DNA from 3 places in the Faecalibacterium sp. DFI.5.82 genome. Region 3 is predicted to be linked to each of the others. Evidence: riboswitches for the same ligand, from Rfam matches in the RefSeq annotation. Region 3 holds a riboswitch; each other region holds the start of a gene.
What was found. Region 3 has a riboswitch for cyclic di-GMP ahead of P0G09_RS12285 (leucine-rich repeat protein). Riboswitches for the same ligand answer to the same signal wherever they lie in the genome.
Positions count from the first base shown of each region.

Region 1 (10,619 bases), on a different contig from region 3:
TGAGCAGCACCGCGCCCAGCACGCTCTGCTCGGCCTGCATATTGTAGGGCAGATTGATGCCCACACTCTCCAGATTCAGTTCATTGGAATAATGTCGTTGTTCGTTGGGCATGGTTCATCCCTCTCCATACTGGGCCAGCTTCCCAAAACGCCAAAAACGCCCCCTGAAGGCAGGGGGCGCAGATGGCGTTTCAATCAGGCCTGTTCTACTTCCACCATGATCTTGAAGGAAGCCACGACACCGACATGCAGGCGCACCTTTGCGTTGAACACACCGGCATCCTTGATGTCCTTGGTCTCCAGCTCGATCTTCTTTTTATCAATGGGAGAACCGGCCAGCTGGGCCAGAGCCTCGGCAACTTCCTTGCCGGTGACCTTGCCGTGCAGGCGGCCGGATGCGCCGCCCTTGGCCTTGATGGTCACGGTCTTGCCCTCGATCTTTGCAGCCACAGCCTGTGCGGCGGCCACAGTTTCAGCCTCGTGGAAATCCGCAGCGGCCTCCTTGCCGCGTGCGATATTCACCGCAGAAGCATCGGCCACAGCGGCCAGCTTGCGCGGGAACAGAAAGTTGCGGGCGTAGCCGTCGGAGACCTCATGGATCTCATCCTTCTTGCCAATGCCCTTTACGTCCTGCTTCAGAATCACTTTCATGGTGTTATCCCTCACTTCTCACCGGGGAACCGGTGGATTTCTATGGTTAGTATACAGCATTCAGACCGTTGCGTCAACAGAGGATGCCCTCTCAGTCACGGCTCCGCCGTGCCAGCTCCCCCAAAGGGGGAGCCAACGCATCTGCGGGGTCAGCAACAGCTGAAGGCTGGGCCGCCATTGCCTCTCCCTTCGGGAGAGGTGGCATCGCACAAGCGATGACGGAGAGGGCTTGCCGCTGCCGGAACGCTGGCTTTATGCCAGCTCTTTCTGCGCCGCATCCAATGCTGCTTCGATCACCTTATCCATATCATAATACTTGTACTCGCCCAACCGGCCGCCAAAAATGACCTTTGTCTCGGCATCGGCCAGCGCTTTGTATTTTGCGTAAAGCGCGCCATTCTTTTCATCGTTGACGGGGTAATAGGGCTCATCGCCCTGATGCCACTCGGTGCTGTACTCCCGGCTGATCACCGTTTTGGGCTGGGTGCCGAATGCAAAATGCTTGTGCTCGATGATCCGGGTATAGGGCGTTTCCGCATCGGTATAGTTCACCACCGCGTTGCCCTGATAGTTGTCGGTATCCAGCACCTCGGTCTCAAAGCGGACGCTGCGGTACTGCAGCGCGCCCAGACGGTAGCCGAAGTAGGCATCCACCGGGCCGGTATAGACCACCTTGTCGGCCAATGCGTTCAGGTTCTCCCGGTCGGCCAGATAATCCACATTCAGCCGCACCTCGATGCCCTCCAGCATCTTTTCCACCATGGCGGTATAGCCGCCATCGGGGATGCCCTGATACAGCGCGTTGAAATAGTTGTTGTCGTAGGTAAAGCGGACCGGCAGGCGTTTGATGATGAAAGCCGGCAGTTCGGTGCAGGGGCGGCCCCACTGCTTGCCGGTGTAGCCTTTGATGAGCTTTTCGTAAATGTCCGTACCCACCAGACTGATGGCCTGCTCCTCAAGATTTTTCGGGTCGGTGATGCCCGCTTCCCGCTTCTGCTCCTCGATCTTCGCCTTGGCCTCGGCGGGGGTCACCACGCCCCACATCTTATTGAAGGTGTTCATATTGAAGGGCAGATTGTAGATCTCGCCGTGATAGTTGGCAACGGGACTGTTGGTGTAGCGGTTGAACTCCGCAAACTGGTTCACATACTGCCACACTGCCTTGCTGCTGGTGTGGAAGATGTGGGCCCCATAGCGGTGGACCTGTATGCCCTCCACTTCCTCGGTGTAGATATTCCCGGCAATGTGGCCGCGCTTATCAATCACAAGGCATGTTTTGCCCGCCTTTTTTGCTTGCTGGGCAAACACCGCACCGTAAAGGCCTGCGCCTACGATGAGATAATCGTAATGGTTCATCCCTGCTTCTCCTTTTTTCTGGATTCAGGTTCATTTTTGGAGAGCGGCTTCTTCTGGCTCTCACGGTACTGGTCGATGGCGGTCTGGATGCGTGCCCGGGCTGCCTCGGGGGTAATATGCTTGAGCTGGGCCGCCGCCATGGTCTGGTGGCCGCCGCCGCCCAGACTTTCCATGATAACCTGAACATTGACCGCTCCCAGACTGCGGGCGGAAATATTCACGCCGCTCCCCACCTGCACGGCCACAAAGCTGGCCTCCACATTCTGGATGGTCAGCAGGTCATTGGCTGCCTGTGCAATGGCCACACGGGCCTCGGGGGGCACCTCGCCGCTCACCGAGATGGCACAGCTGCGGTACATCTGGGCAGCCTCCACAAGGTCTGCCTTGGCGTTGTACTCCACCATGGTCACATCAAAGAGCTGGCGCACCCGCTCCGTCTCCGCACCGTAACGGCGCAGAGCGGCGGCGGCTTCAAACGTGCGCACGCCGGTGTGCAGGGTGAAGTCCCGGGTATCCAGCATAATGCCCGAGAGCAGACCCTCTGCCTCCACCCGGCTGGGCTTGTCGTCCCGGTCGCCCACATACTGCAAAAGCTCCGTGACCAGCTCACTGGCCGAGGAGGAGTAGGGCTCGTGGCAGACAAGGTCTGCATGCTCGATGAAGCCCACGCCCTTGCGGTGGTGGTCGATGACAGCCACCTTGCCGCACCTTTCCAGGATCTCCTTACTTTCCACAAGGCCCAGCTGGTATGTATCCACCACCACACAGAGCGTTTTCTTGGAGATAATGGGCAAAGCCCCCTTGGGGTCGATAAAATCATCCGCCTGGCCGGCCCGGCACAGGGCATCGATCAGGCTGCCCGCCAGCGTGGCATCCCGCCTGACGGCGATCACCGCCGGGACATCGCAGATCTTGCAGATGCGCAGCACGCCCTCGGCAGCGCCGATGGCATCCAGATCGCTCATCCGGTGGCCCATGATGACCACATGGTCCGCCTCCTTGACGAGCCTGACCAGCTGGTCGGCCACGATGCGGCTGCGCACCTTGCTGCGCTTTTCCACGCCGTGGCTCACGCCGCCGTAAAAGGTGAAGCCGTCCGGGGTCATCTCAGCGGCCTGATCGCCGCCGCGGCCCTGCGCCATATCCAGCGCCTGCACGGCCATATCCTGGGCTTCCCGCAGGGTTTTGGCCCCGCGCCCGATGCCAATGGAGATGGACAGGTTCACACTGGGATCCAGAGCACGGATCTTATCCAGCACATCGTAGCCGCGCTGGGCATACTGCTCCAGATGGCGCTCTTCCACCACGGCGATATAGCGGCCGCTGGCAACACGGCGCAGAAAGCCTGTGCCCCGGCCGATCATATCCTCCAGCACCCGGTTGATGCCCTCCAGCAGGCGGGCGCGCTCACTGTCCAGCATATCGCTGAACACATCGTCGTAGCCGTCCACCAGGAACACCATGTACCCCGGGCGGCTGGCCTTGTACTCCGTTTCGATCCTGCGCAGGGCAGTCTCCTCATTGAACACAAGCAGCGTCATGCTCTCGCTGCCGCCCGGCACGGTACTGCTGTGCACATTCCACACACCATCGGCCAGATTGAGCTGCTGCCCCTCCGGGGTGCGGGCCTGTGCGGTGTCCAGGCCGGGCAGCAGCTTCTGTGCCCTGCCTGCAAGCCGGTCCTCGCCGCCCAGCAGCGCCGTGCGGAAGCGGCTGTTGTACCACAGCACCGTCTCGCCAGAAAGCAGAGCCGCCGGCTGAGAGAGGGATTCCAGGCTGTATTGGGTCCTGGAATTTTCAAAGCTGCCGCCAGCCACCCACTTGGCGGTCCAGCGCCGCAGCTGATACCGGAAAACGCAGATGCCGATGCCCCACAGCACCACCAGCACTGCCAGCGCAGGCCAGCCCGCGGGCCGCCGCACCAGAAGCGCCAGCGTCAGCAGTGCACACAGCACTGCCAGCGCGGCGATCAGCATTTCTAACGTCCATCTCGGTTTTTGTTTCATGGAATCTTCTGCCTCCTGGTCTGCCTGCCCCGGCGGGGCGGCTTCCGGCTTATACCTCCATCAGAATGGGGAGGATCATCGGGCTGCGTTTGGTGCGGCGGTAGATATAGCTGCTCAGCGCCTCACGCACCCGGGTCTTGACGCTGTTCCAGTCGCGCACATGCTCTTCCACGCAGCGATCCAGCGCGTTTTCCACAATGCTCTGGGCCCCGTCCATCAGGCTCTCGTTCTCGCGCACATAGACAAAGCCGCGGCTCACAAGGTCAGGCCCCGCCAGCACCTTGCCGGTCTTGCTGTCCACGGTGGCCACGATGATGACCAGACCGTCCTCAGAGAGATGCTTGCGGTCACGCAGGACCACGTTGCCTACATCACCCACGCCCAAGCCGTCCACCATCACGGCACCGGCGGTGACAGGCTCGCCCAGCTTGATCTCGTCCCGGCTCAGGATGACGTTGGAGCCGTTTTCGGCAATGAGGATGTTGCTGGTGGGAATGCCCAGAGACGCGGCGGTCAGAGCATGCTTTTTCAGCTGCTTGTACTCGCCGTGCACGGGCAGGAAATACTTGGGTCTGGTCAGGGTGAGCATCAGCTTCTGCTCCTCCTGGCAGGCGTGGCCGGAAACATGGACATCATACATGCTCTCGTAAATGACCTCCGCGCCCAGCAGGAGCAGACCGTTGACGATCTTGGTCACGCTCTTCTCGTTGCCGGGAATGGGGTTGGCGGAGATGATGATGAAGTCGCCGGGGCCCACCCGCACCTGACGGTGGCTGCAGGAGGCCATGCGGGAAAGGGCACTCAGGGGCTCGCCCTGGCTGCCGGTGGTGATCAGCACCACCTGCTCCGGCGGGTACTGGTTCAACTCATCCACACTGATAAGGGTACCCTCGGGGATGTGCATATAACCCAGCTCCTGCGCCATGGCAGTGTTATTGACCATGCTGCGGCCGCTGAACGCCACCTTGCGGCCATCCTCCACGGCCAGATCAATGATCTGCTGGACGCGGTAGATATTGGACGCAAAGGTCGCAATGATGATGCGCTTGTTCCGGGCACGGGCAAACAGGTTGCGGACACCGGCGGCCACCTTCTGCTCCGTGGCGGTAAAGCCCGGGCGCTCGGCGTTGGTGGAATCGCTCAGCAGAGCCAGCACACCCTTCTGACCATACTCCGAAAGGGTGGTCAGGTCGGTCACGCCGCAGGCCAGCGGGGTGTAATCGATCTTGAAGTCGCCGGTCTGGATGATCGTTCCGGCGGGGCTGTCAATGGCAAAGGCCACGGAATCGGGGATGGAGTGGTTGACATGGATGGGCTCCACGGTAAAGCAGCCCAGCTTGATCTTCTGCTTGGGGGTGATCTCCACAAACTTGGTCTTGCCTGCTAGGCCAAACTCCTCCAGCTTGTTCCGGATGAGGCCGCAGGTCAGCCGGGTGCCGTAGATGGGCAGATCAAACTTCTGCAGCAGGTAGGGAATGCTGCCGATGTGGTCTTCGTGGCCGTGGGTGATGAGCAGGCCCTTGATCTTGTCCTTATTCTGCACCACAAAGGTAAAGTCGGGGATGACCATGTCCACGCCGTACATCTCACTGTCCGGGAATACAAGGCCGCAGTCCACAATGATCATATCCCCGTTGCACTCATACACGGTCATGTTCTTGCCCACTTCGCCCAGACCGCCCAGCGGGTAGATGTGGATGGGCACAGCGGCCTCCTTGGGCTGCTGAGTACGGCGGGGCCGCCGGTTATAATAAGGGCGGCGGGTGCGGGTACGCTTTTCCCCGCCGGATTCACTGTTTCTGTTCGGATTGTTCTGAGCCTGAGCCGGGTTCTGTTCTTTGACCTGTGCCATGCGGTACCTCCAAAATCAATTACAAAACGCAGGCACACCCCTTTGCGAGCGGCCTGTCTGCTGTGAAGGAGCAGCAAACGCACCGCCGCTCCCATCGAAACCATCGTATAGAATTTTTCGCTTCCATGCCCGTTTTCGGCACTGGGATGGCCAGAACGGAGTAATTTCTGCCCTGTCAGTCCATCTGTTCGATGCGACCGCGGCACTGCCCCGTTCCGGCCGGACACACCGCATCGGTGCGCCCCTATACGCATTTTGTTACAAACAGTATAGTATTTCTTGTCCACTTTGTCAATTCAAAGCTTTGCCGGAAAAGCCGGGGATGATACGTTTTCCTCTTGACAGAACCGGAAAAATAGCTCTAAATAGAGGTATCCAAAAATTCAAGTTCCGGGAGAAACAGATGAAACAAGTCGAAGTTTACACCGATGGCGCGTGCAGCGGCAACCCCGGCCCGGGCGGCTGGGGTGCAGTGCTGCGCTACCGCTTCAACGGCAAGGTCTACGAAAAAGAGCTCAGCGGCGGCGATGCTTCCACCACCAACAACCGGATGGAGCTGACCGCCTTTATCGAGGCCCTGCGCCAGCTTAAGGAGCCCTGTGAGGTGCGGCTGTGCTCTGACAGCCAGTACGTCATCAACGGGCTGGAAAAGGGCTGGGCCAGGGGCTGGAAGCGCCGGGGCTGGAAAAAGTCCGACGGCTCCCCTGCCCTGAACCCCGACCTGTGGGAACAGGCATTGGAGCAGGAAGCCCGGCACAAGATCACTTATGTCTGGGTCAAGGGCCACGCAGGCCACCCGGAAAACGAACGCTGCGACCAGCTGGCCGTGGCACAAAGTCAGGCACACGGAGGGAGACAGGGACGATGAGCGATACATTTCTGCCCGGCAGCGGGTTCGACACCTATGAACAGCAGGACAAGGTGCTGGTGGGCCTGTGCGGCGGCACGGGCTGCAAAGCAGCTGTCCGCATTTTACAGCAGCAGGGCTTTGCGGTGATGGGCGCTGTGGTGCGTCTGTGCACCGATGATCCCGTTGTGGATGCCGCCAAGGAAGCCGCCAAGGCTCTGGGCATCGAGTGCATCACCCTGAATGCCAGCGAACTGGCCAGCCAGCTGGCTGAGGAGACCGCTGCCCCGGCCGACCTGCGCTTCCCCGCCCTGCTGGCGGCGGCTGACCGGCTGGGCATCCAGTACATTGCCACCGGCCACCGCGCCCGGGTAGAGACCGGTGCGGACGGCGTGCACGTCCTCTGCCCTGCCGAAATTGCGGACGAGAGTGCCCGGCTTGCCGCCCTGCCGCAGGAAACGCTGGGCCGGCTCATCCTGCCCTTGGGCGATTTCAGCCCCGAGGATGTGGCTGAGATGGCAGCAGAATAAAAAAACAAAAGAGATGCACCCCGCTCCCTGAACCTGAATCAGGAAGGCGGGGTGCATCTCTTTTTGCTCTGTTTTATTTCATCGTACAACGCTCAATGGAAGTCCTCCGCTTACTTTGCGAAGATCTGGATCCAGTTGTGGCCCCACTGAGAATTGGCATCGTAGTTGTAGCCAAGGCACATATACTTGGCGGCGGGGTCCATGATATTGACACGGTGGCCTTCCGAAGCCATCCAGTCTGCAACGACCTTTTCGGGCGTGGTCTCGCCCCAGGCGGCATTCTCGCCGGTGGCGGTATCAGACACACCGTACTCCTTCAGCACGGTGAAGCAGTTGGTGCCATCGGGGCGGGTGTGGGAAGCGACCTTTGCCACTTCCTTTGCGCGCTCATCGGCAGCGGCCTGCAGCTTGGCATCGCCCATGGCCAGAGGTGCCAGATTTTCCTTTGCACGCTCAGCGTTGACCAGCGCCAGCACTTCCTGTGCGAAACCGTTCTCACTGGTGCCGCGGGCGTAGGTGAAGATCATCACCCAGTAATTGCCGTACTCGCCGCCCTCGTAGTAGCCAATGCCAACGGAGGTGGCATCCTTGTCCAGCATCCGCTCCTTGAAGAAATCGTAGCGATTCCAGGCGGCGACCACATCCGAAGCATTCTCAGCAGCTGCCCAGTAGTTCTCTCCCACAGAAACATCGTCCACACCGTACTCCGGCAGGATGGTGAACTCGCGGCTGCCATTGGGGCGGTTGTAGGAGTAATTGACGGTAAGTTCTTTTGCACGGGCCTGTGCGGCAGCATTCAGTGCGCTGCTGCCCATGCTCAGAGGAGCCACACCAGCCTGTGCACGCTCTGCGTTGACGAGCTGCAGCAGCTCATCGGCCTTGGAAGCTGCGTGTGCGGGCATTGCCAGAACAAGCATCAGGCAGATGAATGCGGCGCAGCAGACCAGATTCTTCAGGACTTTCATCGAAGCGTTACGCATGGTGTTGAACCTCTTTTGTGTTGCCCCATGAAAAAAGGTGTCGATTGCTGGTATACTCGGCAATCGACACCTGATGCTTCAGATGAAGGTCACTCAACACCCAATCTCCGCTGTGGAGACCCTCAGGTGATGAGAAGCAACTGGCTGCCATTTTACAGGCCCTATAGCTTTGCGTCACAGCCTTTCGACTGCTTTGCCGAGGATATTCAGTTTTGCGTGCCTTTCTTCTTTTGGGAAGAAATTTGAGAACGAAAAAAGGTGTTGTTCTGCAATACACTCAGCAAAACAACACCTAGAAAATCTAAGCAGGTCGCCCAAAGAAAGATTTCCTTGAGAAGCAGCTGGCTGCCATTTTACAGGCCCTGTAGCTTTGCGTCACAGCCTTTCGACTGCTTTGCCGAGAATATTCAATTCACCTTGAGGAGCCGTTTCCATTTCCTCGACGCTATCCTACCACATCGGACAGAACCTGTCAACTGTTTTGGAGCAGCTTTCTCAAAAAATCTTCTTTTTTGAAGAGTTCTTCCGTTATGCCTGCACCTCTGCCGCCTTTTTGCGCAGCTGGTCGAGGTCTGCGGCATCCGGGTGAGCCAGTGCCTTATCAAAGTTCTCGATCAGCATCTCGAGGTTGGGTGCATGGTTGGGCTGCTGCAGCATCTTTTCGTACTGCTGGCGCACAGTCATGGGCATCTTGCCCTGGCACATATAGGTTCCAATGACCGTGTTGCTCTCATCCAGCGATTTCTGCACCGCCGCCAGGATCTGCTCGAAATATTCCGCACTGCCGCCAAAGCCTGCGGTGCCGAACAAAAAGACCCGCTTCCCCTTCAGGGTCTGCAAAAAGGCGGTGAGGGTGTCATCGGCATGGCCCTTGTCCGTCCAGAAGCCGATGTAAAGGGTCTCAGCCTCCAGTGCTTCCGGAGCCGGTGCTCCGAAGTAGGTGCACTCATTCTGGGGCAAGCTTGCGCGAAGGGTGTCGGCCAGCAGGCGGGTGTTGCCGGTCTTGCTGCTGAAAACGATGGCGTAGCTCATGGTCATTCTCCTTTATTATGTTTGATATCAGATGCTGCCCTGTTCTTTTGCGTTCAGGGCATCATAGACACAGCGGGTGCCCTGATGGGCAATCAGGCCGCCCAGGCACTTTTTGTTGCAGCGGACACAGCGGTGGATCTTTGCCGCATTGCCGCTCTGCAGTTTGTTGACCCAGTTGGGGTCAGCCAGCAGCTGGCGGCACATTGCCGCGCACTGGATGCGGCCGCTGGCAAGCTGCTGCTCCACAAAATCGGGGTCGTTCAGGCCGCCCACACCGCAGAGCGGCACACTGGTATACCGGCGCACCTCATCGCAGAACTTGAGGAAGCAGCCGGTCTCCTTGAACTCGGGGTGGCTGGCCGGCGGGATGGTGTTTTCCAGCGCAGAGTGGTTGGCCAGTGTCACATGGAAGCTGGTCACGCCTGCCTGCACCAGCAGGGGCACGAACACGGCCAGTTCCTCCTCCACCACACCGGCGTTGCCGTAATGGGGGTTCTCCTGCCGGACAGCCAGCTTGTAGTCAATGGCCATGCCGGGCACAGCGGCGTGCACTGCCTTGACAGCTTCCACGGCAAAGCGGGCGCGGCGCTCGGCACTGCCGCCGTATTCATCGGTGCGGTGGTTGAAGATGGCGGAAGAGAAGCTGCCACACATCCGGTCGCCGTGCACCTGCACCATGTCAAAGCCCGCCTGCTTTGCCAGCACAGCGGCCTTGCCAAAGCCCGCGATGATCTGATGGATCTTTTTCTGGGACATCTTGGTGATGTAGGGGCCCACGGCATCGTTCATCCGCTCCCGCAGCTGGTCGGGGGTGATCTTTTTCATCAGCATCCCCGGGATGCACTTGATGATGGACATCATGTCGGTATCGGTCTGGTGGAGCTGGGCGCAGACCTTGCAGTCGTATTTGTGGGCAGTCTCGCAGATCTGCTGATAGAAAGCAAAGCCCTTTTTGTCAAACAGGGACTTCTCAAACCGGCTCTTGGCCACCGGCACGTCGCCGATGATGATCATGGCGCAGCCGCCCTTGGCCAGCCGCTCCATCTCTGCCAGATATTCCTCGTCCGAAAGGCCGAAGGTGGTGGGGGCAAAGATGATGCGGTTCTTCAGCTGCAATCCACCGTAATCAATGGGGCTCAGGATGGTGTCGTACATGTTACACACTCTCTTTCCTCGTCCGTGCTGCCTTTTGCAGCAGGCTCAGGAGCTGGTGCTGTTCCTCTTCGGTCAGCCCGCTCAAATTTTGCGCATCCCAATCGAAAAATACCTGGTGGCAGGTCCGGAATGCTCTCTCACCCGCCGGGGTCAGCCCCAAATGATAACTGCGGCCCTGCTTTTCCCGGGTCATAAAGCCATCTTCCACCA
Region 1 covers NZ_JARFIS010000002.1:21,737-32,355, forward strand. The annotation lists gene dnaB (replicative DNA helicase) at 1-112, opposite strand, end outside; gene rplI (50S ribosomal protein L9) at 196-651, opposite strand; gene glf (UDP-galactopyranose mutase) at 904-2,007, opposite strand; gene P0G09_RS03740 (DHH family phosphoesterase) at 2,004-4,013, opposite strand; gene P0G09_RS03745 (ribonuclease J) at 4,063-5,865, opposite strand; gene rnhA (ribonuclease HI) at 6,269-6,733, shown strand; gene P0G09_RS03755 (hypothetical protein) at 6,730-7,242, shown strand; gene P0G09_RS03760 (CAP domain-containing protein) at 7,353-8,222, opposite strand; cyclic di-GMP riboswitch class I at 8,355-8,430, opposite strand; cyclic di-GMP riboswitch class I at 8,556-8,631, opposite strand; gene bilS (flavodoxin family protein BilS) at 8,751-9,254, opposite strand; gene bilR (bilirubin reductase) at 9,282-10,409, opposite strand; gene bilQ (bilirubin utilization transcriptional regulator BilQ) at 10,411-10,619, opposite strand, start outside.
Region 1: linked by a shared signal. The riboswitch ahead of P0G09_RS03760 (CAP domain-containing protein) and the one ahead of P0G09_RS12285 (leucine-rich repeat protein) in region 3 are both predicted to bind cyclic di-GMP.

Region 2 (10,619 bases), on a different contig from region 3:
CGTCCTGCATCGCCTTCAGGCCGGAAGCGGACATCTTGATTTCTTGTGCCATTTTGGATCTTCTCCTTGTCTATTGGATTGACGCAGCCGCAAAGCCGCGCACGAATGCTATTATGACTGTTCTATTATAATAGCAAGCCGGGAGCTTGTCAATAAAAACCACGGCGCTAGAGCGGAAAAAGCGGCGGTTTCGGCTCCCGCCCCTATGCAGAAGCGCCCCACCGGTTCCCCGGCAGGGCGCTTCCACAGGTTATTTGGGAATAGAGAATGGTTCGGTTGTGGGGGCAACCCCCCAGTCGCTTTCAGCGACAGCCCCCGCTAATAGGGGGGCCCTTGGCATGGCGGATAGTTTCACCTTTTTGCCAAGGCCGCCCCTATTAGGGGCGGTGGCATCCCGAAGGGATGACGGTGGGGTTTACTTTTCCTGTGCCTTATTCCACACGCGGATCACTTCAACACGGCTCACGGAATCGGTATCCACATAGGTCTCGCCGTTGTCCTTTGCGGCCTTGAGCAAATCGTTCTCCACAGCCCAGGCAATGGCCTTCTGGGTATCGGTGGCATCGGCGGGCAGAACTGCGGCGGGTGCGGGCTTACCGGCATGGTTCCACACCAGCAGGGCCAGCTCGGCACGGTTTGTGGGGATGGCAGTACCGGCGGGCAGAGCGGTTTTCAGGTACAGCTCCGTGCCCAGCTGGTAGCCCTGCCATGCCAGAATGGCGGTGCCAGCAGCGGCAGTGCCGACTACTGCGGCGGTGCCCAGAATGTTGGGCTCGTCCTCCTCAATGGAGGCATCCTTCGTCATGGCTTCGATGGTCACGCCACCGGCAGGCATCTGGAACTTCAGGGGGTTGTTCTTGACATCCACATCCAGCGTTTCATCGGTGGTAATAGTCCACTGGTCAAATGCAACGGCATCGCTCTGGCTGGTGTAGGTCACGGTCACGTCAGCCTTTTCGGGCACTTTGGCGATCAGCTCGCCCTTGTCGTTCTTCTCAGCCTTGATCTCTTCGTCACCATTCTTAATGGTAACATCAGCATTCTTAACGGTCAGGGTGTAGAGCTCGGTTGCAGGGGTCAGTTCGGCGGCCTTTTCGGCAACAACGACCTGAGTGCCATCAGCACAAATCTGGGCACCATTTGCGTCCTTCAGGGCAACGTTAAAATCAAACTTGCCGACTTTTTTGTAGGTCACATTCAGGGTTGCTTTGATATTACTGCTTCGGGAAGTCAGTTTCATCATCTGAGCCAGCTCCTGAACAGTGTATTCTTTCTCGGTCAGTTCCTTGCCGTCCAGCTCCACCTTCTCTACTTCGTCGCCGTAGGTCAGAGCAACTTTACCTTTGTGAATCTCTGCCCCATAGGTGCCCGGGTTAACGGTAATGTTCACATCAACCGGGGTATTGACCAGATAGGCGCTCTTGGAAGTGGTTGCAGTCATCGTTGCGGCAACGGGGATGACTTTCCACTTGGCGTAATAGGTTTTACCAGTTACGGGGGTAGTATCCTTGGTTTCAATCTGGCAATTAGCGTCCTCATACCATTTTGCGGTACATCCAGCCTTGGTTACACTGTCAAAACCGGTCTTATCCGTATTGACTGTACCGCCCTTAACAACCATAACGATACCGTGACGATTCGAAATGCCAGTGTCACTCCCCGGAATTGCACTTGCATCATTGACATAGATGACAGTAGAATCATTCATACCATCACCAAAGCAGCCAGCTGCATAGCTGGCAATCTTTTTGCAGCCGGTCAGGTCAACGGTTTTCAGGTTGGTGCATCCCGCAAGCGATGCTTCAAACGTTGCATCATCGCCAACCACTTTCAGATTTTCCATCTTCGGGAAAGTCTCAGCTTTTACATATTGCAGGTTTGCATCGCTCACAGTAACTTCTTTGAGTTGTTCACTAGGAGAGAACATATTTTTCCAAAGAGTTTCTGTCGTCATATCTGTCCGACTAGTATTCAATGTGCCAAGAATTTCCACGTTCTTCAAAGAGGTTACAGCCGGATAAGAACCTGTCGGTTGTTCTCGGAAGGGATTAGAATCATCGCTAGTAATTTTTGCGCCTTCTTCAATAATAAAGGTTTCAATGCCACATGCTGGGAAAGGAACATGATGCAATGCGGTTTCACCGTAGAAGGTCACTCTCTTCAAATTCTGACAATTTGCAAACGCCCATGCATCAACTTTTGTCACACTCTTCGGAATGTCAATTTTCTCAATAGCAGTCCCTGCGAATTCAGAATCTCCAATGATTGTAGGGTTGCTTCCCAAATCAATCACACTCAATTTCTCACAACCCCGCACAATTGCATAGGGAAGTTTTTCGGTCCTAACAATCATTTTTTTCAAACCAGAACCTTGAAGTGCATTAGAAGTCCCATCCGGAACCTGTGGGTTTTTTCTTAATCCAAACTCGATGTCATCTGTAACAGTAAAGCTTTCCAGATTCCGCATCATTGAAAAAGCATACGCACCAATATATTTCAGATTGCTCCAGTTATCAAAATCAACTGTAAACTGTGTTCCTCGAACTGCCGCACAGCCAACACCTTCAAAGCTCTTGGGAAGCCATTCAGTCAGTTCCTTGTCCTTGCCCAGTTCAGAGCAGAAATCGAACATACTTGTAGGCAAATATTTTCCTGTATATACATTCTGGTTTGAATCCACGTCAGTAGTTTCAGCCGCTTCAAATCCTTCTGCCCAGATTACTTCTTCCAATGCTTCATCATAGCGAAAGATGTAATCGCCCAAATGCTGAATGCTGGCAGGAATATTAGCTTTTTTCAAAGCCTTCATCCCACGGAATGCACTATTGCCAATCGCAGTAACGCCTTCCTCAATATGTACCTCTGTAATCTGGTTGAGATAGGGTTTCCATGGACGCAGATCATTGTCTGTGCCAACATCCGTATCAGCAATTCCCTCATAATCTGCCATTGGGCCATTGCCAAAAATAGTCAGAACCTTTGTAGATTCATCGTATTTCCACTGAACACTCTCTTCCTGATTCTCTGCACCACAATAACCAGAGGTTTCTGCTTCGCTTTCGGTGCTATTCTTGCCAGTAACAGTGGTTGTCTCCGCAGTATTGGTGCTCGTTCCCGCTGCAAACGCCGAAACCGCAGTAGCAGGCATCATGGAAACTGCCATGCTCACTGCCAAGGCGGCGCTGATCACACGTTTCAATCTCATAAAAATCCTCCTTTTATGAATTACTCCCAAAATATAACCATGCCCGCACAAAGCAAAAAGAGCGCCGCACCGGCCAAATGGCTGGTACAACGCTCTGCGTTTTGTACTTTGGGAATCTACCGCCCCTTGAGGTGATGCCCATGTGCGGTATGGTTGAGAAAGTGCAGCTGGCTGCCATATTACAGGCCCTGTAGCTTTGCGTCGCAGCCTTTCGACTGGTTTGCCGATTCTTCTGTTTTTATGTGGCATTTTACACAAAAATCATAAGACTTTTTTTTTTTTGGTCAATAACCCAAAATCATCTTTGGCAAGTTACACAAAATCGACAGTGTTTGTATAACATTTTCGGATAGCAGCATCGCCCCGGGGAGAAGTGTTCCGTTTGGGAAATGATGGCGTGTTTCCTCGCTTTTTCGTTGAAATATGCCAGGTTTTATGATATAGTAGTAGTCGTTTTTACGTTTCACTCCCCTACTCTCCCCGCGGAAAGGAAGCTCCCATGAACCTGACAAAGCAGTTCTTCAAGTATGTGTCGCAGAATATTTTCGGTCTGATCGGCACATCGTGCTATATTCTGGCCGACACCTATTTCATCGCCCAGGCGGCGGGCACCGACGGCGTGACCCTGCTGAACCTCTGCCTGCCCATGTACAACCTGATCTTTGCCTTCGGCTCGATGATCGGCCTGGGTGCTGCCACCCGGTACGCCATCCTGCAGGCGCAGGGCGAGGCACGGGCGCAGCGGTTTTTTTCCAACGCCATCCTCTGTGCCTGCCTGATTGCCATCCCGTTCATGCTGGCGGGCGCGTTCTGCCCGGGCACGCTTCTGCAGCTCATGGGCGGCGATGCGGGCATTGTGGCGCTGGGCCTGAACTACACCCGCATCTTCCTGCTGTTCACGCCCTTCTTCATGTGCAACTACATCTTCTCGGCCTTCGTCCGCAACGACGGCGACCCGTCCCTTGCCATGGTGGCCACCCTGAGCGGAAGCCTGTTCAATGTGGTGTTCGATTACATCTTCATCTTCCCCATGGGGCTGGGCCTGCCCGGCGCGGCGTTGGCAACCGCTATCTCGCCGGTGCTCAGCATCGCCATCTGCAGCCGCCACCTTTTTCAAAAGAGCAACACGCTCACCTTTGTCCGGCAGGCCCCCTCGGCCCGGCTGCTGGTGCAGAGCTGCCAGCTGGGCATCTCCGGCTTTGTCGGGGAGCTCTCCTCTGCCGTGACCACCACCGTGTTCAACTTCCTGCTGCTCCGGCTGGCGGGCAACGTGGGCGTGGCCGCTTACGGCGTGGTGGCAAACTTTGCGCTGGTGGCAACAGCCATCTTCAACGGCGTGGCCCAGGGTGCCCAGCCGCTGATCAGCCAGTGCTACGGCAAAAATGAGATGGCCGGGGCAAAAAAGCTGCTTCTGCTGGGCTGCGGCACTGCGCTGGCGCTGGCGGCGGTGTTGTACGGTGCTGTGTTTGGCTTTACCGACACCTTTGTTGCCCTCTTCAACAGCGAGAGCTCTGCACTGATGGCCGAATACGCCCACAGCGGTATGCGCATCTACTTCCTGGGCTACTTCTTTGCAGGCTGCAATATTGTTGCGGCGGGCTATCTGGGTGCGGTCAACCGCCCCACCGAGGCCACCATCACCTCGGTCAGCCGGGGCGTGGCCGCCATCGTCACTTGCTCGCTGATCCTGAGCGCCCTGTTCGGCATGAACGGCGTGTGGTCGGCCTTCCCCGCCGCCGAGGCCATCACGCTGGCCCTGACGGTGTTCCTGCTCAAGCGCCCGCAGTCTGTGTGCGGCTGAGCACCTCCACGGAAAAGAGCCGGGTGCTGCCCCGGCTCCTGAACATTTTAAATATACAGTGCCTGCTCCCGCTGGCTTTCCGCCGGGCTGAGGGGCCGTGCTGTCTGACCGGCCAAGGCCCGCCACTGTGCGGGGGATTGGCCGGTCTCTTTTTTGAACACCCGGCACAGGTAGTTGGCCCCTGAGAAGCCGCACAGGCTGGCAATGACATCCAGCGTGTATTCCCGGTGCAGGAGCAGCCGCATGGCAGCTTCCACCCGCACAGTGGTCAGGTAGCGCCCCGGGGGCACCCCCACGGCGGCGGTAAAGGTGCGGACAAGATGGCTCTTGGAGACCCCCAGCCGCTCACTGAGCTCCTCCACGCCGTACAGGCCAGCGTAGTTCTGGCGGATATCCTCAATGGCTGCCTCCACCAGCGGCGGCAGGGGCGGGGCGGCGCTATCGGCCCCCGCAAGCTCACAGAGCAGGGCAAAGGCCAGCTGGCTGGCAGCCCGGCTGCGGGGCGTGTCGGCCTCGGCAGCAAGGCGGCCCAGCAGCTCTGCGGCGGCGGGGCAGGTCTCGCCCCGGGCCAGGAACGGCAGCTCCGTCAGCCCGGCAAGGAACTGCACCGCCGCCTGCCCGGTCAGCTGGATGCAGAGCAGGTGGCTCTCCCCTTCCGGGGTCAGGGTCAACGGGGCGCGGCTCAGCACCAGATGGCCCGCCGCCGCGCTCTGGGGCGGCAGGATCAGTGCGCTGCCCGCCGGGGAGGGCGAGGCATCGGTCAGGCTGGCAGTGCATCTGCCGCTGGAGACCAGGCAGACCCACAGCCCCTCGCCGGTCAGGGTCAGGGGTTCTTTGGGCTGGATATCCCGCACCACGCCAAGGGCTGCGGTGCTTGTCCAATCATAAAGCAATATCTGACACCTCAAATCAATAAAATGCTATTTTATATCACAAAGTTATCTGTTATTATAATACCAACGAGAGCGTGCACCGTCAAGGTGCCGTAACATAGAAAAATTTTAATGGAGGCAATGACCTATGGCTTCGATTAGCTGCCAGCACATCTACAAGATCTATCCGGGCGCTACTGCTCCTTCTGTTACCGACTTCAACCTGGAGATCCAGGATAAGGAGTTCATCATCTTCGTCGGCCCCTCTGGCTGCGGCAAGTCCACCACCCTGCGCATGATCGCCGGTCTGGAGGAGATCTCCAAGGGCGAAATGTACATCGGCGGCCGCCTGATCAACGACGTTCCTCCCAAGGATCGTGATATCGCCATGGTGTTCCAGAGCTACGCTCTGTACCCCCACATGACCGTTTACAAGAACATCGCTTTCGGTCTGGAGCTGCGCAAGACCCCGAAGGACGAGATCGACCGCCGCGTTCACGAGGCTGCCAAGATCCTGGAGATCGAGCACCTGCTGGACCGCAAGCCCAAGGCTCTGTCCGGCGGCCAGCGTCAGCGTGTTGCTCTGGGCCGTGCAATGGTTCGTAACCCGGCAGTCTTCCTGCTGGACGAGCCCCTGTCCAACCTGGATGCAAAGCTGCGTACCAGCATGCGCACCGAGATCATCAAGCTGCACAAGAAGCTGGCTACCACCTTCATCTACGTTACCCATGACCAGACCGAGGCTATGACCATGGGCGACCGCATCGTTGTTATGAAGGACGGCATCATCCAGCAGGTCGATACCCCGCAGAACCTGTACGACATGCCCTGCAACATGTTCGTTGCCGGCTTCATCGGCAGCCCCCAGATGAACTTCCTGGACGGCACCGTGACCAAGAACGGCGATCAGTACGCCATTGACCTGGGCGGCGACACCATCCCCCTGCCCAAGGAAAAGACCGCTGACGGCAAGCTGGATTCCTACGTTGGCAAGAAGGTCAAGATGGGCATCCGTCCTGAGGATATCGACGACGAGCCCGAGTTTATGGCAAAGCACCCCGACTGCCACCTGGAGGCTCAGGTCGATGTGTCCGAAATGATGGGCGCTGAGATCTACCTGTACCTGGAGTACAAGGGCAACAAGATGACCGCCCGTGTCGCTCCCACCTCCAAGGCACGCAACGGAGACACCGTCCGCGTTGCATTTGATCCGCACAAGGTCCACGTCTTTGATGTCGAGACCGAGCAGACCATCCTGAACTAAGTTCTCCAGGGATCATCTTTTGATCCTCCTAATAAGCAAAAGCCGCCGGGAAACGATTTCCGGCGGCTTTTGTCTAAGAGAACACACATTGGAACATTATAAGGGAGATTTCACCATGGAACACATGATGCTTCTGGTCACCTACCGTATGCTCCCCGGCCAGCGGGACGCTTTTCTGCAGGAGGTTGCCGCTGCCGGCATTCTGGCAAAGGTCCAGCAGGAGGACGGTTTTGAGCGCTACGATTACTACCTGAGCGCCGCCGACCCGGACGAGCTGCTCATCGTTGAGGAGTGGGACTCCGAAGCCCAGCAGCAGGCCCACGTGAACACCGACCACATGGCCCAGCTCCGCGCCATCAAGGAGAAGCATGTTGCTTCCACCGCGATGCAGCGCATTGCCAAAGCCGACTGAGCACGAGAGGATAGAAAAGCACCCGCGGCCTGCTGGCTGCGGGTGCTTTTTCCAAAGGAGAGAACGGAATGCTCAGCCCTTGACACCGCCCAGTGCAACACCACGGACGATGAACTTGGACAGCAGCAGATAAACAATGATCACGGGCAGGATGGCAATGGCCACCAGCATATAGACTTTGCCCATATCGAACTTGAGGAAGTCGGCACTGCGGAGCTGTGCAATGAGGATGGGCAGGGTCTTTTTGTCTGCCGTATCCAGCACCAGTGCGGGGATGAAGTAGTTGTTCCAGCTGGACACAAAGGAGAAGATGGCCTGCACCGCCAGAGCGGGCTTCATAATGGGAAGCACGATATGGTTGAAGGTGTAGAACTCCCCTGCGCCATCGATGCGGGCGGCTTCCACGATCTCCATGGGCAGGCTGGCATCCAGATACTGCTTCATAAAGAAGAACACCGCCGGGGCCGCAATGCTGGGGATGATGAGGGGAATGAAGCTGTTCTTCAGCCCCATCTTTGTGATGAGCTGCAGGAAGCCCAGCGCCGAGACCTGGGTCGGCATGGTCATAATGAGCAGGATGATGGCAAACGCCGCCTTTTTGAACCGGAAGTTATAGGCGTAGATGCCGTAGGCTGTCAGGGCCGAAAAATAGACGCTGAGGGCAGCCGAGCAGCCGGACACGATCAGGCTGTTCCGCACACCGGTCAGCACCGGGATGTTGGCATCCGACAGCACGTTTTTCAGGTTGGTCATCAAGGATCTGCCCGGCAGAAAGGAAAAGCCTTTCTGGATCTCAAAATGGGTACGGGTGGAATTGATGACCAGCACATAGAAGAAGAACAGGCATAAAAAGCTCAGCAGCACCAGCGCCGCATAGCACACCGTGCGGCGGGCCGCAAGGGTCGCTTTTTCGGATCTTGTCTTGACTGCGTGTGACATTATGCTTTTCCTCCCTTCACCTGTTTGGCCGCCTGCCTGCGGGCCTTGCGCTCGGCCTTGCTCAGGCCGTCGTCCTCCTTGGTCAGGGCCATGTAAACGATCACGCAGAGCACTGCGCACACCAGGAACAGCACCACCGAGACCGCGCCGGCCATGCCGTAGTTCTTGCTGAACAGGTGGTTATTCAGGTACATGATCATGGTGGTAGAGGTGCGGTCGGGGCCGCCCTTGCCGTTGGTCAGGATCTGCGGCACATCGAACATCTGCAGGCCACCGATCATCGAAGTGATCATCACATAGACCAGGATCGGCCGGATGAGCGGGATGGTGATCTTCCAGAACATCTGGTTCGGGGTGCAGCCGTCCAGCTCCGCTGCCTCATACAGGGTGGGGTCCACACCCATGATGGCCGCCATCAGCATGATGGTCGTATTGCCGAACCACATCAGGAAGTTCATCAGGCCGATAAGGCCGCGGTTGCCCCAGACACTGTTCAGGAAGCTGAAGGGCTCCTTGAGGATGCCCATGCCCACCAGTGCAGCGTTCACGGGGCCGTTATCCGAGAACAGGGCAAAGAACAGCATGGCGAACGCCGAAGCCATGATGAGGTTGGGCATGTAGATGACTGTCTTGAAGAAGGTCTGGCCCTTCAGCTTCAGGCGCAGGTCGGTGAACCAGGCCGCCAGCAGCAGCGAGATGGCGATCTGCGGGATGAAGCCGATGATCCAGAGCAGCAGCGTGTTGCCAAAGTATTTGGGCAGGTCGGTTGCAAACAGGGTGATGTAGTTCTTCAGGCCCACAAAGGTAGGGCCTATGATCTTCAGGCCGCTGCGGTAATTTTCAAAAAAGCTGTAATAGATCGTAGACCCCAGTGGAATGAGCTGGAACAGCGCAAAGATGAGGAAGAACGGTGCAATGAAGATATAGCCCCACTTTGCATAGCTGATCGAGCCGTTCTTCTTTGGTTTTGCTCCCATAGTAACTGCCCTCCTGACGTACACTGCCCAAAGCAAAACGGGGCGGGCGGGATCAGCGTCCGGCCCGCCCCATTCAGATTCGGTTCAAAAGGTTTTCAGGTTCCGGCTGCGCTTATGCGGGCCAGACCACATCGGTCAACTCGGGGTACTTTTCCTTGATGGCGGTCTCGAAGTTTGCCTTTGCGGTATCCTCGTCCACCGTGCCGGTAAAGTAATCCTTGAAGGCATTCTGGAAGCTCTCGTTCAGGCCCTGATCGTACGGGCCTGCATTGGACATATCGATCTTCTTTGCAGCTTCTGCAAACAGGGCGATATGGTTCTGGCCGCCCAGGAAGTCGGAGGCATAATCGCTGTTTGCGATCTCTTCCATGGCCTTCTCGTTGTTGGTGTAATCCTGCGTATCCAGGGTGATCTGCTTCATAATGGCTTCGTCGCAGGTCAGCTTCTGCATCACGTCGCGGATGATATCGGTATTATCGGTACCGGCTGCCGCGCAGATCCAGGTGCCGCCCCAGTAATAGGGCTGAGGACCTTCGCAGACTGCGTAATCGCCGTAGATGCCGTTGCCCACTTCTTCCTTGCCGCCCTCGGCCACAGGGGTCTCCAGAGAGTTGCCCAGCAGGGTGAAATTGATGCCCCAGGTGGAATAGAAGAAGCCAAACACCTTGCCGCTCGGGCCCTGATCGGCTGCCCACTGGCTGTCCCACAGGCTGGACTTATTGTTGTAGCCCTTATCGGTGTACTCCTTTGTCTGATCGACCCACTTCATAATGTTGGGGTCTACCTTGACGGTCGTGCCGTCCACCCAGGGAGCGTCCACGTTGTTGGAGAAGGTGCGGTAAGCATCATCGAAGCCGGACAGCATCTTGTAGCCCTTGGCAGAGGCCTGTGCAGCCACCTCGTTGAACTTATCCCAATCGGACAGATGGCTCTGCACCTCGGTGGGATCATCGGTGCCCAGCACTTCCTTGGCAATGCTGCGGCGGTATGCGAACAGACCGGGGGTCGCCTGCCAGGTGGTGCCGCGCTGGCTGCCGTCCACGCTGACAATATCCTTGGTGTACTGGTACTGACCGGCCAGATCGGCATCGGTCAGGCCGATGTCTGCCTTGACATCCAGCGCGTAATCGGAATCCACATACTTCAGTG
Region 2 covers NZ_JARFIS010000003.1:157,174-167,792, forward strand. The annotation lists gene greA (transcription elongation factor GreA) at 1-52, opposite strand, end outside; gene P0G09_RS06430 (leucine-rich repeat domain-containing protein) at 416-3,190, opposite strand; cyclic di-GMP riboswitch class I at 3,365-3,440, opposite strand; gene P0G09_RS06435 (MATE family efflux transporter) at 3,705-5,006, shown strand; gene P0G09_RS06440 (AraC family transcriptional regulator) at 5,054-5,899, opposite strand; gene ugpC (sn-glycerol-3-phosphate ABC transporter ATP-binding protein UgpC) at 6,027-7,142, shown strand; gene P0G09_RS06450 (antibiotic biosynthesis monooxygenase family protein) at 7,258-7,554, shown strand; gene P0G09_RS06455 (carbohydrate ABC transporter permease) at 7,627-8,493, opposite strand; gene P0G09_RS06460 (sugar ABC transporter permease) at 8,493-9,470, opposite strand; gene P0G09_RS06465 (twin-arginine translocation signal domain-containing protein) at 9,583-10,619, opposite strand, start outside.
Region 2: linked by a shared signal. The riboswitch ahead of P0G09_RS06430 (leucine-rich repeat domain-containing protein) and the one ahead of P0G09_RS12285 (leucine-rich repeat protein) in region 3 are both predicted to bind cyclic di-GMP.

Region 3 (10,619 bases):
ACTACCATTTCCATGGTTACCACCTCCTTCCCACATCAAATGGGTCGGAAGGCCGACAGGTACAGTATAACAGAAAATTCGACTCATTACAACGCAGAAGCGCCCCATCCGGTGAAGGATGAGGCGCTTCTACGTATATTTGGGAATATTCGGGGATGGCGTTAGTTGTTCTTGAGCTCCTGTGCCTTCTGCCATGCATTCAGCACATCAAGCTTGCTTACGGGATTGGCCGGGAAGAACTTCATCTCTTCCGGAGCCGTGCCCTCATCGTTCAGGTCAGGGATAAGCTCGTTTTCCATGGCCCAGCGGGCGGCGTGCTGCAGGTCCATATCCTGCTCTTCCTGCTCTACATCGGGGTAGAGCAGTTCGGATTCGGGCATGGGCTTGCCTGCATCCTCCCACAGCATCATGGCAAGGGCGCTGCGGTTGCTGGGGAAGTAGGGCAGAGCCATCAGCTTGCCTGCAAATTCAGCGCCCAGAGAATAGGCCTGATAGCCCAGCACTGCACCGCCCACAGCGGCAGTACCAATGATCGCGGCAGTGCCCAGCACATTGGGCCCATCATCTTCAATGGTGGCATCGCGGTACTGTGCGGCAATATCCACATCACTGCTCATGGTGTTCATGGTAAAGGTGATGCTCTCAGCCTTGTAATCCTGACCCAGCGGCAGGGAGAACTTGCCGGTAGACCAGATGTCAAACACCATGCCCTCAGGGATCAGGGTCTTGTCCAGCGTCACGGTCACTGTTGCGCCGTCCGGTACAGAGTAGGTCTTTTTGCCGGTGGTCTCGTCAGTAGTAACAGTCAAGGTATCGGTCACATCCTTGTCACCGTTTTTCACGGTAACAATGCCGCCGGTCACGGTCAGCGGGTGGAAGACTGCGGTATCGTGGGTGTGGTCAGCGGCGGCATCACGGTACTGTGCGGCAATATCCACACCACTGCTCATGGGGAAAGTGATGCTTTCTGCCTTGTAGTTCTGATCCTGCGGCAGGGAGAACTCGCCGGTAGACCAACCGTCAAACACCATGCCCGCAGGGGTCCGGTCCTTGTCCAGCGTCACGGTCACTTCTGCGTTGTCCGGTACATCGTAGGTCTTTTGGCCGGTGGCTGCGTCAGTGTTGCTGTTCAGCTTGCTGGTCACATCGCTGCCGTCGTATTTCACAGTAACAGTGCCGCCGGTCACGGTCAGCGGGTGGCAGCCCGGAGCATTGGGGTCGAACTCCCAACCGGCATGGAGGGTGATGTCCTCCATAATTGCGGTATCTTTCACATTAAAGAGGTTGCCATCTTCGGTGTACCAGCCGGTGAACTTGTAACCCGCACGGGTGGGATCATGGATGGCAGTCAGATCGTTTGCCTTGGTATCAGTGATTTTTTCGGTCTTATAAACCGGCACCACAGCGTCGTCGTTCAGTTCGCCGCCCTTGGCATCAAAGGTCACCTTGCAGAGGTAAAGAAAATTGCGTTTTCTCAGTTTATCATTGGCATCAATTTTAGGATTGTTATCATTGTCTGCAAGCAGAGCATCTGCCTTGGCCTTGTAGTTTTTGTAGTAGATGGCACCATTGGGGTTCCCAGCCGGACAACCTTTCAGACTGTCTTGGAAAGAAGTCAATCCAGCAGGGAGCGTAATGTATTCCAGATGGGTGCAATAGCGAAAGGTACCAGGTCTAATGGTTGTTACATTTTCCGGGATGGTGACGTTCGTCAGATTAATGGAAGTGCAAGAATCAAAGGCAGAATAGCCGATCGTCTTAATATTCTCACCTAACGAAATCTTTTCAAGAGAAATGCACCCAGCAAAGGCGCCTGTCCCCATCGATTCGATGGCGCCATTGATGGCAAGAGATTTCATGTTGTTGCAAAATCTAAAAGCTTCTCTGCCGATGGAAGTGACGCTTTGTGGAATGGTGACACTCTCCAGATCATTGCAATGAAAAAAGGCATAATTGCCGATCGTCGTAATATTCGTCTCAATATTCTCACCGAACGAATTCTCACCGAACGAAAGCGTTTTAAGATGAATGCATTCACCAAAGGCATGATCACCGATGGAAGTAACGCTTGGTGGAATGGTGACGCTCGTCAGACCACGGCAATCATAAAAGGCACGATCGTCGATCGTCGTAATTTTTTTACCTAATGAAAGCGTTGTTGTAAGAGGGCATTCCGTAAAGGCCCGGTTTCCTATTGATGTGGCAGCGTCATTGATGGTAAGAGAGTTCAAGTTGCGGCAACCTGCAAAGGCATGATCGCCGATGGAAGTGACGCTTTGTGGAATGGTGACCTCCCCCAGCTGATGGTCTGAATAAAAGGCATAATTGCCGATGGCGGTTACAGTGTATTTGTCGTCCAACGTTTCGGGTATGTCGATGTCGTAGTCGTAGTTTGTTGGTTTCACAGGGCCAAGAAATTTTGTGATGGTTGCATTACCGCCATTTACCTTATACTTATACTTGTAACCGTCAACGATGGCTTCTTGTTCAGTTGCCGTGTCTGCTGCAAATGCCGTGACTGCCGACAGGGGCAGCATGGTGATCATCATGCAGACCGCAACCAATAAGCTGATCAAACGCTTGGGTTTCATAATTCTTTACTCCTTTTCCATGATTTTCCCAAAAAACTCTCTCTATTTCAGCCAAAACAAAAGAGCGCCGCACCGGCCAAACGGCTGGTACGACGCTCTGAACCCTTGTAGACCCGCTGCGCGCTCGCTCTCCTGAAGGGAAGCCGACGCATCTTCACAAGGAGGTGCAAGGTTTCGTATTACCTTACCCGGAGAGAATAACGTGCGGCTGGCTGCCATATTACAGGCCCTTGTAGCTTTGCGTCGCAGCCTTTCGACTGGCTTGCCGATTCTTCAGTTTTTAGCGGAATAGCATATTGCACAGGATAAGATACTCTTTTTTTTTTTTGTCAATATGACGAAAAAGATTTGGAAGAGTGTACAAAAAAGGAACGTATAATGTGGAAAACAGAATGAGAATAAAATCCTGCGGCAGCACAAGATCTGCCTGACTTTATGGAGGGCGCAGTGCAAGAAAAATGCCCCTGACCGAAAGAAGCCGGTCAGGGGCATTTGGGGTTGCTGCAACGGTCAGGGTCAGTGCCTGCGCTCGTACTTCAGACGCTCCCGCAGCTCGTCCAGAGAGCGGTGCTTTTCGCCGTGGCGCAGCTTGGGGTAAGCGCGGAGCATACGGCCCTTGCCAAAGTACTTGGAGCTCCGGGTGCGGGCGCGCATCTCCTCGCTGCGGGCCTGCAGCTCCTCGGCCAGCTGTTCCAGACGGAGCAGCTCTGCCGTGCGCTCTGCGGTGCCCTTGGCGGCCAGCTTGACGGCAGTGGCGGCCTCAGAGGCATTGAGCCGGGCCTCCTGCGAGGACTTGCGGGCGGCCTCCATGGCCTCGTCGGCCTTGGCGCGCAGGGCGGCAGCGGCATCCCGGGGGCTCAGTTTGGCGGCATTGTCCCGGGCCTCGGCAGCCGCCAGCTTGAGCTGCAGGCGGCTCTCGTCCATCTTCTGGTCCACGTCCATGGCGGTGGTGCCCAGCAGCTCGGTCATGGCATCGGACACGGCGTGCATACTGTCGGCCACCTTTTCCAGGGCATCCAGCTCACGGGCCAGGTCAGAGGCCGCAAAGGCGGTCACCACCACGTCGGCGGCGTAGCAGGCGTACAGGATGCACATGAGGACAAAGCCCACCATCTGGGGGACCATCTCCACAAAACCCGCGATCACGGGGTGAACGGCCTTCATCACCACAACGGTGCCCACGCCCCACAAAAGGGAGAATTCCAGGCAGATATATCCGCCGATGTTGAAGGGGAAGTCGCTGTAATCCCACCACCGGGTGTGGTAGAGCTTGTAGAGCGCCCAGCCGCCCACCAGCTCCAGCACGCTGGGCAGGATCACGCCGCCGAGATAGAGCAGCAGCAGGTTGTCTGCCAGCGGCGAAAGGGTGAACAGCACAATGATCATGCCAAAGCCGTAGATGGGGCAGACCGGGCCGTTCAGAAAGCCGCGGTTCACCAGCTGGCCGGTGGAAACGGCGGCATAGATGACCTCCAAACACCAGCCCAGGCAGGAGTAGATCAGGAAAAACGCCAGGATCTGATACAGCGAAAAGCCGCAGACCATGGTGTTGACAAAAAAGGACATCTTACTCCTCCTTTGCGGCGGCAGCGGCTTCCTCCGCAGCCTTCCTCTTTTTCAGGACCTTGGGCTCGATCCAGGTCACGGCGGCATCGCCGGGCAGCTTTCTGGCGATCAGGGCCTTGATCTTGATGCCCATCTCGGTGAACATCCCCTCGTGCTCGGTGCGGATGTTCCACTCCGGCTCGTTCTCGTGCAGGTCAAAGGTCTTCCAGGTGATCTCGTAGCCGGAAGCGGGGAAGTACTCCAGGCTGTCGCGGAACAGGTCGTCGTCATCGGTCTTGAAGTAGATCTCGCCGCCGTCCTTCAGGAATTCGCGGTACTGGATGAGCTGGCGGGGATAGGTGAGCCGGTGCTTGTTGGAGGAAGCGTTCTTGCTCCACGGGTTGCAGAAGTTGATATAGATGCGGCTGACGGTATCCTGGGCGGTGAGCACACCCTTGATGCGCTCGATGTCGGTGCTCATGATCTTCACGTTGTCGATGGGGCGGCCTGCCTCGGTGTAAGCGGCCTCGATCTTGCGCTTGGCAAGGATCAGCACCTTGTCGGTGATGTCGATGCCCAGATAGTTGTTTTCCGGGTGGGCGCAGGCCAGCTGGGAGATAAAGCCGCCCTTGCCGCAGCCCAGCTCCAGCACAAAGGGCTGCTCCGGGCGGGCATACTGTGCGTGCCACTTGCCGCCCCAGATCAGGGGCTCGTGGACGTGGAAATCGGCGGCCATCAGCTCATCGTGGGCGTAGGGTTTGAAACGCATTCTCATAGTTTGTTGTTCTCCTTGAATTTTAAGTGGCTCACCCTCTCCGTCTTTGCTTCGCAAATCCACCTCTCCCAAAGGGAGAGGCCTTGGCAGTGCGGAAAACTTACCGGTTTTGCCAAGGGCTCCCCCTTTGGGGGAGCTGGCGCGTCAGCGCCTGAGAGGGTGAGGATGCTTACAATTTCGTACTTTTCAAAAATTCTTTTACTTCCTCCGGCTCTGCGGCGCAGCTTCCCTGACAGATGCCGGGTTTGCCGCCGCCGCGGCCATTGAGGGCGGCGTTCAGGGCTTTGGTCAGGGCGCGGACATCGCCGCCCGCCTGGGCAAGGCAGTAGCCGGTGCCCTTTTCGTTGGGGGTCAGGGCCGCGCACAGGCCGGTGGTGGCTTCGGTCAGGCGGTTAGCCAGCCGGTGCAGGCCGTCCGGGTCCAGCCCCGGCACGATGCGGATGGCATCCGCACCGGGCGTTACCTGCGCGGCCAGCGCGTCAAAGAGCTGGCTGCACAGCCCGAAGTGGGTGAATTTCAGGGCGGTGTACTCGTCATACACCCGATGCACGGCGTTGGCCGTCTCGCTGGCCTTGGCGCTGAGCAGGGCACCGATCTCTGCCTGCCGCTCCCGCATGGCCTGCGCGGCTTCCAGCGCGCGCCCGCCGCAGACGATGCTCAGGCGCACGCCGCCCTTATAGTTTTCAGCGGCCAGGATCTTGATCTGGCCCACCGCACCGGTAAAGGCGGTGTGGGTGCCGCAGCAGGCACAGACATCCGCCCCGGGGATGGTCACGATCCGCACCTGCCCTTCGATCTCCTTTTTGGAGCGGTAGGTCAGGGCGGCCAGCTCCTCCCGGGTGGGGTAGGTGATGTTCACCGGCACATTTTCCCAGATGATGCGGTTGGCGGCAGTTTCGGCCGCTTTCAGCCCCTCGGCGGAGATGGGGATGTTCGTGTCCATCCGCACGGCATCGGAGCCGATGTGGAAGCCCACGTTCTCGGCCCCGAACATGCTGTGCAGGATGCCGGAGAGGATGTGCTCGCCGGTGTGCTGCTGCATCTTGTCAAAACGCCACGCCCAGTCGATGGCCTGTGCCGCTTCGGCCCCGGGCACCGCCCCGGCGGGCAGGAAAGTGACCATGTGCCAGATGACACCCGCCTGCTCGTGGACATCGGTGACGGTCAGCACCGTGCCGTCGGCAAGGGTCAGGGTGCCCCGGTCGGCAGGCTGGCCGCCGCCCTCGGGGTAAAACACCGTGCCGTCCAGCGCGATGCGTCCGCCGCCGGTCCGGCTGTCCGGCTCTGCGGCTAAAATATGCCCCACCGCCTCCCGGCGGTAGGCATTTTGCTCAAAATATTTCTCAGTGCGTTGCATAGAACCTCCAAAGGAAAGGTTCCGTCTTTGTCCAACCCCTCAGCCTTCGCTGACGCTCGGCAGCTCCCCTAGTAGGGGAGCCCTTGGCAAAAACGGAAACTTTGCAATTACTGCCAAGGCCTCTCCTACTAGGAGAGGTGGCATTGCGGAGCAATGACGGAGAGGTTGTACGAAGGCCAGCCTGCCCGGATACACGCTCGCTCATGGTCTAAAACCAAGTATACCACGTTTTTTGCCTGTGGAAAATAGTCTGCGGTTATGTTATGATAGAAAACAGACAAGCCCCAGCAAAAAGTTTGAGACGAGGAAGGATTTACAATGCGTGAAAGTGGTATTCTGATGCCGGTGTCCAGCCTGCCCGGCCCCTACGGGATCGGCTGCTTTGGCAAAAAGGCAGAAAAATTTGTGGATTTCCTTGCGGCGGCAGGCCAGAAGATCTGGCAGATTCTGCCCCTGAGCCCCACGGGCTATGGGGACAGCCCCTACCAGAGCTGCTCTGCCTTTGCGGGCAACCCCTATTTCATTGATCTGGATGCTCTGAAAGCCGAGGGGCTGCTGACAGCCGCCCAGCTCAAGGCCGAGCCTTGGGGCAAGGACCCGCTGAACGTGGATTACGGCACCCTGTACACCAGCCGCTACAAGATCCTGCGTGCCGCCTATGCCGCCTGGCGCAGGCAGTGTGCAGGCCAGCACGGCTGTGCCCATTATTATCCGGATGCGTACTATGCCTTCACGCTGGAAAATGAGGGCTGGCTGGAGGATTATGCCCTCTACATGGCCCTCAAGACCGCCAACGGCATGAAGAGCTGGACCCAGTGGCCCCGGGAGTACCGCAAGCGGGAGCCGCAGGCGCTGGAAGCTTTTAAGGCAGAGAACGAGGAAGAGATCGGCTTCTGGAAGTTTCTGCAGTACGAGTTCAGCATCCAGTGGAAGAAGCTGAAAGCCTATGCCAACGCCAACAACGTGCAGATCCTGGGCGATATCCCCATCTATGTCTCGGCAGATTCCGTGGATGCCTGGGTGGGCGGCCCGCTGTTTGAGCTGGATGCAGACGGCGGCTTTGCCCGGGTGGCAGGCTGCCCGCCGGATTACTTCTCGGCAGAAGGCCAGCTCTGGGGCAACCCGCTGTACAACTGGCCCTACCATAAGCAGACCGGATATGCCTGGTGGATCCAGCGTGTCCGCCATGCCCTGGGCATCTATGACCTGCTCCGCATCGACCACTTCCGTGGTTTTGACACCTACTGGGCCATCCCGGCGGACAGCACTACCGCCAAGACCGGCAAGTGGGAGACCGGCCCCCGGATGGAGCTGTTCAACGCGCTGGAAGCTGCGCTGGGCAAGCTGCCCATCATCGCCGAGGATCTGGGTGAGCTCTTCCCCAGTGTGCGGGAGCTGCTGGCAGACAGCACCTTCCCGGGCATGAAGGTGCTGCAGTTCGCGTTCGGCGGCGGGGACAGCGAGTACCTGCCCCACAACCACGTCAAGAACAGCGTGGTCTACCCCGGCACCCATGACAACACGACGCTGACCGCCTGGTGGGACGAGAGCGCATCGGCCAAGGAGAAGGCTGTGGCCGCCGCCTACCTGCATCTGACCGGCTGTCAGCCCACCGCAAAGGAGGTGGCCGCTGTCAAAACAGAGGCGGCCCGCACCGCGCTGCTCCGGGCTGCGCTGGGCTCTGTGGCCGACCGTGCCATCATCCCCATGGCCGACTGGCTGGGCCTGGGCGAGGAAGCCCACCTGAACAGCCCCGGCAAGCTGGGCGGAAACTGGAGCTGGCGCGCCGCCGATGGGTTCGACACTGCCGCGCTGGCCAAGCGCATTCTGGCGGAGTGCGCCGTGTACTGCCGTACATAACCGGGCCGGAAATCCGGAGTGTGTTTAGCAGTTTGACGAAAATGTAAAAAAATACGTTAAAGTTTGTGCGTTTTGCTGGAAACGCCCGGCACAAGATGGTATAATTCCGGTAATGGGGCTGCGCTTTCAGCGGCCGTGTGGCAAAGCTGTGCCGGAAGGGAGAGAGCCGGCACCGGATAATGGGGAAAAACGCATGAAAAAAGAATGGACGGAACAGGATCTGCGCGCCTTTGCAGAAAACGCACAGACCGCCTTTGAAGATGTGACCCTGACGGAAGCCGATGAGGAGGCCGCGGACACCTGGCAGGACGATGGCCTGCAGGTGGATTATGTCCTGCGCAATGGGCAGGTGGACTGCGTGCTGCGCCGCTTGATCGAGGCGGACGGCAAGCTCTGGCAGCTGCAGATGACGGCTCCGCTGGCGGGCAGCGACTTGCCGGAGGATCGGATGACCGCGCGGGAGCGGGAGCTCTGCCGGGACGATATGAATCACGATTTCCTGACCGGCGTGTTCAACCGCCGCTATTTTGAAACGGAGTTCTGCACCCGGCTGGATGAGTGGACGGATGCTCACCGCTGTGCTTCGCTGGCGCTGGTGGCGCTGGACGATGAGGACGGGATGCGCGCCCGGCAGGGCGATGCCGTGATGAACCAGCTGGTCTGTTTTGTGGCCAACCAGTGGAAAAAGTACTACGACCGCCCTGCAGAGCGGGTGGTCTGCCGCCTGACGGACACGCTGTTCGCCATCGGCTGTGCGGATAAGAACTGCGCAGAGCTGGCCGAGGAGCTGAACGGCATTTATGCCGAGATGCCCCGCGCGTGCGTGGCATCGGTGGGCCTGATGCGCCGGGTGCCCTTTACCCAGTCCATCGGTTGCGCCTGCACCGGCGAGGTGCGGGGCAAGAACTGGGACGCGCTGTATCAGCTGTGTGAGCAGCGCCTGAAGGCGGCCCAGACCGCCGGCGGCGACCAGATCTGCAGCAAATAAACCGAATGCATAAAATCCCCCTTTGCGGTACAAGCTAGTGCCACAAAGGGGGATTTTTGTATGGAAAATCAGAAAAATGATAACCTGAATCTGCTGGAAGCGGTGGTGCAGAACACGGAGATGGGCAAGAACACGCTGGAACAGATCGTGCCCATGACCGAGGACCCTGCCTTCCGGGCCGAGCTTCTGCGGGAGCGGAACCTCTACCGGGAACTGAATCAGGAGGCCCACACCGCCATCGAGGCCTGCGGCGGCACGGCTCAGGGCCAGAGCATCATGGCAAAGCTCAACACCAAAATGGGCATCGGCATGAAAACGCTCACCGACAGATCCACCCGCAATCTGGCCGAAATGCTCAGCGAGGGAAGCAGTCAGGGCGTGATGGACTGCATCAAGAGCCAGAAGGATTATCCCGATGCGGCTCCCGGCTCCAAGCGCCTGATGCAGAAGCTGCAGGACCTGGAGGAAGAGAACCGGCTGAAACTGGAGCAGTTTCTGTAAAGGCCGCTCCGGCTGCTCAGAGTGCTTCCACCATGGCCGCCACGATCCGGGTGGCGGTAGCCACGTACTCGGCGATGCTGAATTTCTTCACCACCAGCACCTCGTGGCCGTCCTCGTCGGCGTTGTCGCTCATGGCGCGCAGGATGACGCAGGGCACATCGTTCTTGGCGGCAATCTGGCTCACGGCAGCACCCTCCATCTCAACGCAGTCGGGGGCGCATTTGGCCTCAATGGCGGCCTTGGTCTCGCTGTCACCCACGAACAGGTCGCCGGTGGCGATCTTGCCGGTCAGGGCCTTGACCCCTGCCTCGGCGCAGGCTTTTTCAGCGGCGGCGATGAGGGCCGGGTCACCGGCGTACTCCTTCAGGTAGGGCGGGTTCTGGCAGATCATGTCCAGCTGGGCATCGTGGTAGAGCACCGTCTTGCCAATGACCACATCACCAATGCCGATCTTGCTGGTCATGTTGCCTGCAATGCCGGAGAAGATGATCTTCTCGGCACCGTATCGGGTGATGAGCACCTGAGTGGTGGCGGCGGCATTGGCCTTGCCCATGCCTGCACAGCAGACCACGACCTGCTTGCCTGCCAGCGTGCCCCTGTGGTACTCCACGCCGCCGTAGGGCTCCACGGTGACGTTTTCCAGTTTTGCACACAGCTGATCGACTTCATCGGGCATTGCGCCCATAATTCCGATAATCATATAGATGTCCTTTCTCCTGGGCAAAAGTGTCTCCCGCGCGGCGCGCGGGAGACACTTTTATCATACATCAGACGTTGAACAGGAACTCGATCACGTCGCCGTCCTTCACGACGTACTCCTTGCCCTCGGTGCGCTGCAGGCCCTTGGCCTTGACAGCGGCATAATCGAAGTTGTTGGCTTCCAGGTCGCCATAGCCGATGACGCTGGCGCGGATGAAGCCGCGCTCGAAATCGCTGTGGATCTTACCGGCGGCCTGAGGAGCCTTGGTGCCCTTGCGGATGGTCCAGGCGCGGCACTCCTTC
Region 3 covers NZ_JARFIS010000010.1:85,063-95,681, reverse strand. The annotation lists gene P0G09_RS12285 (leucine-rich repeat protein) at 162-2,591, opposite strand; cyclic di-GMP riboswitch class I at 2,792-2,868, opposite strand; gene P0G09_RS12280 (putative ABC transporter permease) at 3,108-4,157, opposite strand; gene trmB (tRNA (guanosine(46)-N7)-methyltransferase TrmB) at 4,159-4,911, opposite strand; gene P0G09_RS12270 (alanyl-tRNA editing protein) at 5,081-6,268, opposite strand; gene malQ (4-alpha-glucanotransferase) at 6,587-8,128, shown strand; gene P0G09_RS12260 (diguanylate cyclase) at 8,322-9,116, shown strand; gene P0G09_RS12255 (hypothetical protein) at 9,177-9,617, shown strand; gene P0G09_RS12250 (5'-methylthioadenosine/adenosylhomocysteine nucleosidase) at 9,634-10,317, opposite strand; gene ychF (redox-regulated ATPase YchF) at 10,385-10,619, opposite strand, start outside.